Regions from separate parts of the Enterobacter sp. 3U4 genome, predicted to be linked through region 3. Evidence: predicted binding sites of a transcription regulator. Region 3 holds the regulator's gene; each other region holds the start of a gene.
The links. Region 3 encodes PurR, which represses purine synthesis genes. Its sites were predicted from a motif close to CANGCAAACGTTTGCNTG; they were not measured.
Positions count from the first base shown of each region.

Region 1: the regulator PurR is predicted to act here: its motif matches at 1,573-1,590, upstream of raiA (ribosome-associated translation inhibitor RaiA).
Region 2: the regulator PurR is predicted to act here: its motif matches at 1,376-1,393, upstream of purE (5-(carboxyamino)imidazole ribonucleotide mutase).

Region 1 covers NZ_CP136665.1:427,278-430,552, reverse strand. The annotation lists gene rluD (23S rRNA pseudouridine(1911/1915/1917) synthase RluD) at 1-550, opposite strand, end outside; gene bamD (outer membrane protein assembly factor BamD) at 682-1,419, shown strand; gene raiA (ribosome-associated translation inhibitor RaiA) at 1,688-2,029, shown strand; Phe leader region at 2,140-2,265, shown strand; gene pheL (pheA operon leader peptide PheL) at 2,141-2,188, shown strand; gene pheA (bifunctional chorismate mutase/prephenate dehydratase) at 2,296-3,275, shown strand, end outside.
Region 2 covers NZ_CP136665.1:2,866,826-2,870,100, forward strand. The annotation lists gene ppiB (peptidylprolyl isomerase B) at 1-220, shown strand, start outside; gene lpxH (UDP-2,3-diacylglucosamine diphosphatase) at 224-946, shown strand; gene RVY89_RS13820 (YdgH/BhsA/McbA-like domain containing protein) at 1,083-1,292, shown strand; gene purE (5-(carboxyamino)imidazole ribonucleotide mutase) at 1,464-1,973, shown strand; gene purK (5-(carboxyamino)imidazole ribonucleotide synthase) at 1,970-3,037, shown strand; gene mnmH (tRNA 2-selenouridine(34) synthase MnmH) at 3,123-3,275, shown strand, end outside.
Region 3 covers NZ_CP136665.1:1,965,732-1,969,006, forward strand. The annotation lists gene RVY89_RS09250 (MFS transporter) at 1-353, opposite strand, end outside; gene cydH (cytochrome bd-I oxidase subunit CydH) at 508-597, opposite strand; gene purR (HTH-type transcriptional repressor PurR) at 895-1,920, shown strand; gene punR (DNA-binding transcriptional activator PunR) at 1,938-2,849, opposite strand; gene punC (purine nucleoside transporter PunC) at 2,964-3,275, shown strand, end outside.

The DNA of each region.
Region 1 (3,275 bases), 1.5 Mb from region 3:
TCCCGCCAGAGGTCATATGCCCAATAGCTACCGCTTCATACTCACGGGTGATTTCGCGCAGCTGCAGCGATTCCACCAGACGGGTCTGAGCGGGAACGGTCTTCGCCACCACCATCAAACCGGTAGTGTCTTTATCCAGACGGTGCACGATGCCCGCGCGTGGGACATCCGCGATCGGCGGATAGTAATGGAGAAGTGCGTTAAGTACCGTACCGTCCGGATTCCCCGCGCCCGGATGAACAACCAGGTCGCGCGGCTTGTTGATCACCAGAATGTCATCATCTTCATAGACGATGTCCAGTGGGATATCCTGCGGCTCGAAGCGGATTTCCTCTTCGATTTCAGCATTGATGGCGACAGCTTCCCCACCTAACACTTTCTCTTTTGGTTTGTCCCAGATCTTGCCGTTTACCAGCACGCGCTGGTCAAGGATCCATTCTTTTATGCGTGAACGCGAATAATCAGGGAACAATTCGGCCAAAGCCTGATCTAAGCGTTGACCGAGCTGATTTTCGGAGACTGTTGCGGTGAGTTCTACTCGTTGTGCCATAAACTGCTTCTTCGTTTAACGTTGGGTTTTACGGCTTTGCCGTTTAATATAGTGTGCTATTGTAGCTGGTCTTAATCGGGAGCAGGAACAGAGTTTCTCCCGGACAAACATTTGAGGAAAGTCAAAACGTCATGACGCGCATGAAATATCTGGTGGCAGCGGCCACGTTGAGCCTGGCTTTGGTGGGCTGCTCCGGTTCAAATGAACAGGTCCCTGACAATCCGCCGAATGAAATCTATGCGACTGCACAACAAAAGTTGCAGGACGGTAACTGGAAACAGGCGATAACGCAACTGGAAGCGTTGGATAATCGCTATCCATTTGGTCCATATTCGCAGCAGGTACAGTTAGATCTCATCTACGCATACTATAAAAATGCCGATCTGCCGCTGGCTCAGGCAACCATCGATCGTTTCATGCGTCTGAACCCGACTCATCCTAACATCGACTACGTGATGTACATGCGCGGCCTCACTAACATGGCGCTGGACGACAGTGCGCTGCAGGGCTTCTTTGGCGTGGATCGTTCTGACCGTGACCCGCAGCATGCGCGTGATGCCTTCAATGACTTCTCCAAGCTGGTGCGCGGCTATCCGAACAGCCAGTACGTGACCGACGCCACCAAGCGTCTGGTGTTCCTGAAAGATCGTCTGGCGAAATATGAATACTCCGTGGCGGAATACTATACCCGCCGTGGCGCATGGGTCGCCGTGGTTAACCGCGTAGAAGGTATGCTGCGTGATTACCCGGATACTCAGGCAACCCGCGACGGCCTGAAGCTGATGGAAAACGCTTACCGTCAGATGCAGATGACCGCTCAGGCTGAAAAAGTGGCGAAAATCATCGCCGCGAACAGCAGCAACACCTGATTTTGCCTCAATGCAAAACGGCAGCCCTCGGGCTGCCGTTTTTTTATTCGTTTCTCAGCATCGCTGAAGCGCTTAAGCCTCAACACATCCAGTCAACTATGGCTCCAATTTTTGCCTTCTACAAGGTAAATCTCACCTCTTCCTGCCCTGCCTCACAAAAAAGATTCCCTGACAAAAACCGACAAAATAACGTGATCTAAATCACACATTTTGACATTAGGTCGGGTATGCTGGAATCACCAAGACGGAAAGACAAGAGGTAAAATTTATGACAATGAACATTACCAGTAAACAAATGGAAATTACTCCGGCAATCCGCCAGCACGTCGCAGACCGTCTCGCCAAACTGGATAAATGGCAAACTCATTTGATTAATCCACATATCATCCTGTCCAAGGAGCCGCAGGGTTTCATCGCTGACGCAACTATCAATACTCCAAACGGCCATCTGGTCGCCAGCGCAAAACACGAGGATATGTACACCGCTATTAACGATTTGATCAACAAGCTGGAACGGCAGCTCAATAAAGTGCAACACAAAGGTGAAGCCCGTCGCGCCGCAACATCGGTGAAAGACGCCAGCTTCGCGGAAGAAGTTGAAGAAGAGTAATCCTTTAAATTGAGTGTACCGCCAACGCGCCTTCGGGCGCGTTTTTTGTTTTTTATTGACAGGGTGAAAACAGTACGGGTACTTTAACGGTATCAATCACAGGATGACTTCATGAAACTTACGCCGTTCTTCTTCGCATTCTTTTTTACCTTCCCCTGACCGGGAGGCGTTTCGTCGTGTGATAAAGAATGCGAAGACGAACAACAAGGCCTCCCACACCGGGGGGCCTTTTTTATTGATAACGATAAAATGAGACAGGCAACACTATGACACCGGAAAACCCGTTACTGGATCTGCGAGTAAAAATCAGCGCGCTGGATGAGAAACTGCTGGCGCTGCTGGCCGAACGCCGCGCCCTTGCCGTTGAAGTGGGCAAAGCCAAGCTGGACTCCCATCGTCCGGTCCGTGATATTGACCGCGAGCGGGATCTGCTGGAACGTCTTATTCAGCTCGGCAAAGCGCATCACCTTGATGCCCACTACATTACCCGGTTGTTCCAGCTCATCATCGAAGACTCCGTTCTTACCCAGCAAGCGCTGCTCCAGCAGCATCTGAACAAAACCAATCCACACTCTGCGCGTATCGCCTTTCTCGGTCCGAAGGGTTCTTATTCTCACCTGGCAGCGCGTCAGTATGCAGCACGCCATTTCGAAGAATTTATTGAGAGCGGCTGCGCTAAGTTTGCCGACATTTTTAATCAGGTTGAGACCGGCCAGGCGGATTACGCCGTCGTACCGATTGAAAACACCAGCTCCGGCGCCATCAACGACGTTTACGATTTGCTGCAGCACACCAGCCTGTCGCTGGTAGGAGAGCTGACGATCCCTATCGATCACTGTGTGCTGGTCTCCGGCTCAACGGATCTGAACACAATCGAAACCGTCTACAGTCACCCGCAGCCGTTCCAGCAGTGCAGCCAGTTCCTGAACCGCTATCCGAACTGGAAAATTGAGTACACCGAAAGCACCTCGGCGGCGATGGAAAAAGTGGCGCAGGCGAACTCCCCCACCGTCGCGGCGCTCGGCAGCGAAGCGGGCGGCGCGCTGTATGGTTTACAGGTGCTGGAACGTAACCTGGCAAACCAGACGCAAAACATTACCCGCTTCGTGGTGCTCGCCCGCAAGGCAATCAATGTGTCAGACCAGGTGCCAGCCAAAACCACGCTGCTGATGGCCACCGGCCAACAGGCCGGTGCGCTGGTTGAAGCCCTGCTGGTACTGCGTAATCACAACCTGATCATGACCAG
Region 2 (3,275 bases), 900 kb from region 3:
CTCTGCAACCGCGCAGTTCTTCATTAACGTGGCAGACAACGACTTCCTGAACTTCTCCGGCGAAAGCCTGCAGGGTTGGGGCTACTGCGTATTCGCAGAAGTGGTTGAAGGTATGGACGTGGTTGACAAGATCAAAGCCGTCTCTACTGGCCGCAGCGGTATGCACCAGGACGTTCCTAAAGAAGACGTTGTGATTACAAGCGTGACCGTCAGCGAGTAATTCGTGGCGACACTCTTTATTGCGGATCTGCATCTGCAAACGGAAGAACCGGCGATCGTCGCCGGTTTTCTGCGTTTTTTACGCGGTGAAGCGAAAAGCGCCGATGCGCTGTACATCCTGGGCGACCTGTTTGAAGCCTGGATTGGCGACGACGACCCTAACCCGCTGCACCGTGAAATGGCCGCCGCCATTCATGCGCTGGTGGATTCCGGCGTCCCCTGCTACTTCATTCACGGCAACCGTGATTTCCTGATCGGCAAGCGCTACGCCCGCGAAAGCAGCATGACGCTGCTGCCGGAAGAACAGGTGCTCGATCTCTACGGCCGCAAGGTGCTGATCATGCACGGCGACACGCTCTGCACCGACGATACCGGCTACCTGGCGTTTCGCGCCAAAGTCCACACCCCGTGGATCCAAAAGGTGTTCCTTGCCCTGCCGCTGTTTATCCGCAACCGTATCGCCGCCAGAATGCGCGCGGGCAGTAAAGCCGCCAACAGCAGCAAATCCATGACCATTATGGATGTGAACCCGCAGGCCGTGGTGAGCGTGATGGAAAAGCATGGCGTTCAGTGGTTGATCCACGGTCATACCCATCGTCCAGACGTCCATTCCCTTATCGCCAACGGCGAACCGGCCCATCGCGTGGTGTTGGGTGCATGGCACTCAGAAGGATCCATGGTCAAAGTCACGCCAGAGGGCGTGGAGCTGATCGCTTTTCCGTTTTAACCCCTCACAGTTCATTCTATTTTTTTGAATAATATCGGCAAATTGTTTCGATTTTAATCAGCCCGCGGTCGGCCTACTATTTATCACATCAGGGCAACACGCCCTATCCCAGATAAATTACTTTAGGAATACGACCATGAAATCCATCAAAACTTTCGTTGCAGTTGCCGCTCTTTCCCTGGCTTCTTTCGGTGCTTTCGCGCAGAGCGTCAGCGCAACCGGTTCAACCCTTGACCGCGCAGAAGCAAAAATTGCTGCTCAGGCCGCTGAACAAGGTGCGTCCTACAAAATCACCAGCGCACAGTTCAACAACCGCGTGTATATGACCGCTGAACTGACTAAATAATGATTGTCGATTGACGAAAACAGACCGCCAGAACGCGGTCTGTTTTGTTATGAATTGATGGCAACAACGGCTCAAGATTTAACCGCGCAACCGTTTTCCTTGCCCGTATAACATGCTATTCTCTGTGCCCTCGAAAGCAGTGTGTTTCGCACCACAGGAGTTTTAAGACGCATGTCTTCCCGCAATAATCCGGCGCGTGTCGCCATCGTGATGGGGTCCAAAAGCGACTGGGCTACCATGCAGTTCGCCGCCGAAATCTTTGAAATCCTGAATGTTCCGCACCACGTCGAAGTGGTCTCCGCGCACCGTACGCCGGACAAACTGTTCAGCTTCGCCGAAAGCGCCGAAGAGAACGGTTATGAGGTGATCATTGCCGGTGCGGGCGGCGCAGCACATCTGCCGGGCATGATTGCCGCCAAAACCCTGGTGCCGGTACTGGGCGTCCCGGTACAAAGCGCCGCGTTAAGCGGCGTGGATAGCCTCTACTCCATCGTCCAGATGCCGCGCGGTATTCCTGTCGGCACGCTGGCGATTGGCAAAGCGGGCGCGGCGAACGCTGCCCTGCTGGCGGCGCAAATTCTTGCGACGCACGATAAAGCATTGCATCAGCGTCTGGCGGAGTGGCGTAAAGCCCAGACCGACGAAGTGCTGGACAATCCGGACCCGCGGGGTGCGGCATGAAGCAGGTTTGCGTTCTCGGTAACGGCCAGCTAGGCCGCATGCTGCGTCAGGCCGGTGAGCCGCTGGGTATTGCCGTCTGGCCCGTCGGGCTGGATGCCGAGCCGGAAGCGGTACCGTTCCACCAGAGCGTGATCACCGCCGAGATCGAACGCTGGCCGGAAACTGCGCTGACCCGCGAGCTGGCGCGTCATAACGCCTTCGTTAACCGCGACGTGTTCCCGATCATTGCCGACCGTCTGACGCAAAAGCAGCTTTTCGACAAGCTCGGTCTGCCGACCGCGCCGTGGCAGCTCCTGTCTGATAAAAACGAGTGGAACGACGTCTTCGCCATGCTGGGCGAGCTGGCAATCGTGAAGCGCCGCGTGGGCGGCTACGACGGCCGCGGCCAGTGGCGCCTGCGCGCAGGCGACACCGCCGAGCTGCCGGATGATTGCTACGGCGAGTGTATCGTTGAGCAGGGCATTAACTTCAGCGGTGAAGTGTCGCTGGTTGGCGCGCGCGGGCACGACGGGCATACCGTCTTTTATCCGCTGACCCATAACCTGCACCAGGACGGCATTCTGCGCACCAGCGTCGCCTTCCCGCACGCTAATGCTGACCAGCAGACGCAGGCGGAAGAGATGCTCTCTGCCATCATGCATGAGCTCGGGTATGTGGGCGTGATGGCGATGGAGTGCTTTATCACCCCGTTCGGTCTGCTAATCAACGAGCTCGCACCGCGCGTACACAACAGCGGCCACTGGACGCAAAACGGCGCGTCCATCAGCCAGTTCGAACTGCACCTGCGCGCCATCACCGACCTGCCGCTGCCGCAGCCGGTGGTCAACAGCCCGTCGGTGATGATCAACCTGATCGGCACCGATCTGAACTACGACTGGCTGAAGCTGCCGCTGGTGCACCTGCACTGGTATGACAAAGAGGTTCGCCCGGGTCGTAAGGTTGGCCACCTGAACCTGAACGACAGCGACACGGGCCGTCTGAGCGCCACGCTGGAAGCCATGATCCCGCTCCTGCCGCCGGAATACGCGAGCGGTATTGTCTGGGCACAGTCAAAGCTAAAATAGTTCTCCCTCCGCCGGGGAGTTGACCTCCTCTTTCCCCGGCGTACAATTCCCGCCCATTGCTGCTTAGCTTTCTTCTGGAATAACCATGAACGATGGAACGGACTATCGCGCGATCCTCGCGTCCGATACCCCTTTAATCGACGTTCGCGCGCCGATCGAATTTGCCCAGGGCGCGATGCCAGCGGCAGTCAACCTGCCCTTAATGAATGATGACGAGCGCGCTGCCGTCGGCACCTGT
Region 3 (3,275 bases):
GCCACGACCGACCCCAGCCCAAAGAACGCGCCGTGGTTAAGGCTGGTCAGAATGCGTGACAGCATCAATGTGGTGTAGTCCGGTGCAATGGCCGAAAGCACGTTGCCCAGGGTGAAAATCGCCATCAGGAAAATCAGCGCATTACGGCGCGCGCGGTGCGAAAGTAAAAGCGTCATCAACGGCGCACCGACCATCACGCCGATGGCGTAGGCGCTGATTAACATCCCTGCCGCAGGGATCGAGACATCTACGCCCCGGGCAATAACGGGCAGTAACCCCATCGGGGAGAATTCAGTGGTGCCAATCCCAAAAGCGCCAATCGCCAGGGCCAGCAGGGGAAAATTGATTTTCATGCGTCAACTCCGGATGCCGTGTCATGTGGTGACACAGAACAAAGAAGCGGAAAGCATGACATCAATCACAAAAAATGAGAAGTTAACAAAATGGCAAAAGATTTTTGCCAGAGAAGTAACAATCGGGAGGGAGAAGGCTCTCCCTCCGCGTAAATCAGTGCAGCGCAGCCGTCAGACCGGCCGCAACAATCAGAGCCAGCACAATAACGGTGGTGAACAGCGAAAACTTCAGATCGGAACTCATCAATTTTTCTCCTTTTAATCCCCCCACGAAAAGTGAGCTTGCTCATTTTTGCACAGATTACGTTAAAAATCTTCCTGGATTTATACTGATAACCACTTTACCTCTTCCCCTTTTCATCAAGATAGGACAAAATTCCACGCTAAATTTATTAGCGTACCGGCCATTGACCCCCTCCTGACGTCCCGTGTCGTTTTCCCGGCGTGCCGCAATTCAAGATTGCGTGATAAGGGTGAGAGAAGGCAAACGTTTACCTTCAAGTTTTTCAGGAGTTTAGGATATGGTCTGGAGTGACATTTAATGGCAACAATTAAAGACGTAGCAAAACGCGCAAACGTTTCCACTACAACCGTATCACATGTAATTAACAAAACCCGCTTTGTGGCGGAAGAGACGCGCAACGCCGTCTGGGCAGCGATCAAAGAACTGCACTATTCGCCAAGTGCGGTTGCGCGCAGCCTCAAGGTTAATCACACCAAATCCATTGGATTGCTGGCAACCAGCAGTGAAGCGGCCTATTTTGCCGAGATCATTGAAGCGGTTGAAAAAAACTGCTTCCAGAAAGGCTATACCCTGATTCTGGGCAACGCCTGGAACAGCATTGAAAAACAGCGCGCCTACCTGTCGATGATGGCGCAGAAGCGCGTTGATGGCCTGCTGGTGATGTGTTCCGAATATCCGGAATCCGTGCTGTCGATGCTCGAAGAGTATCGCCACATTCCTATGGTGGTCATGGACTGGGGCGAAGCGCGCGCGGATTTCACCGATTCCGTTATCGATAACGCCTTTGAAGGTGGCTATATGGCCGGTCGTTATCTGATCGAACGCGGTCACCGCGAGATTGGCGTGATCCCGGGTCCGCTGGAGCGTAACACCGGCGCGGGCCGTCTGGCCGGTTTTATGAAAGCGATGGAAGAAGCGCTGATCACCGTGCCGGAAAACTGGATCGTGCAGGGCGACTTTGAGCCGGAGTCAGGCTACCGCGCGATGCAGCAGATTGTTTCCCAGCCGCACCGCCCGACCGCCGTTTTCTGCGGGGGTGACATCATGGCCATGGGCGCGCTCTGCGCTGCCGACGAGCTGGGTCTGCGCGTACCGCAGGATATTTCCGTGATCGGGTATGACAACGTGCGTAACGCGCGCTTCTTCACCCCGGCGCTGACAACCATTCACCAGCCAAAAGATTCGCTGGGCGAAACGGCCTTCAATATGCTGCTGGACAGGATCGTCAACAAGCGCGAAGAGTCGCAGTCCATTGAAGTTCACCCGCGCCTGATTGAACGCCGTTCCGTTGCGGATGGTCCGTTCCGCGACTACCGTCGTTAATCCCTTTACGGGGCCAGCTATGCTGGCTCCCGTAACCATTCCCGATTCAGCGTTTCGCTGTCTCCCAGATAGTCCAGCAGCCAGGCCATGGCGGGCGAGACATCATTTTGCTGCCAGGTCAGGCAGCAGGCCGCATCCGGGAACGGATTTTCAAGCGTCAGCTCAACCCATTCTCCGGTATCGATGCGCGGACGCGCGAAATGAACGGGCACCATCGCGACGCACAGCCCGGCGCTGAGGCACGTCGCCGACGATTCCCAGTCAGGGGCCACCAGCCGTCGCTGGTTGTCCAGAAGCCAGGTGATACGCTTAGGCAATGAACGGGAGGTATCCTCCAGCACCAGCGATGGCCAGTTGCGTAGCGAATCGTCGCTCAGCGGCCCTTCCATCGCCGCCAGGGGATGATCGCGTGCCACCACGCATTTCCAGCTGAGCATGCCCATATCGCGAAAAGCGTAACGCCCCCCGACCGGGATCGCCTGCGTTGCCCCAATCGCCATCTCGGCCCTGCCGTCCGCCAGCGCATCCCAGACGCCGTTGAACACCTCCTGCGAGACCCGCAGCTCGACGTCTGAAAAATGACGATAGAAATCGACGATCATCTGTCGGGTACGTTCCGGCTTAACGATGTTATCCACCGCGATGGAAAGATGTCCCCGCCAACCGTTGGCGATCTGCTGACACTGTTCGCGGGTGATCTGCATTTTTTTGATAACAGAACGCCCTTCCTTCAAAAACCACGCGCCTGCGGGCGTTAATTCCACGTCGCGATGCCGCCGTTCAAACAGCGGAACCGCCAGCCACTCCTCCAGCTGACGCACCGTATAGCTGATTGCCGAAGGGACGCGGTGCAGCTCCTGCGCCGCACCGCTAAAGCTACCGTTACGCGCAACAGCATCGACCACTTCAAGAGAATAATCTGACCACATTTTCTGCCTGCAAAATTTTTGAATGCACCCGCCAAATATTAGCGTTTCACAAGCGGCTTTGCACTCCCTACACTCAGCGCCAATGTATACCTGCCTCCTCAGGAGAATAAAATAATGCAACCCAGGAACGGTTTTTTAATCTGGCTCGGCGGCTTAAGCGTGCTGGGCTTTTTGGCCACCGATATGTACCTGCCGGCGTTTGCCGCCATGCAGGAAGATTTGCAAACCCCTGCTGCCGCCATCAGCGCCAGCCTGAGTTTATTCCTCGCCGGCTTTGCTTTCGCGCAGCTGCTGTGGGGACCGCTCTCGGATCGCTTTGGTCGTAAACCGGTGCTGTTGCTGGGCCTGGCCATTTTTGCCGCGGGCTGCCTGGGAATGCTGTGGGTACGCGATGCCACCTGGCTGCTGGTGCTGCGCTTTATTCAG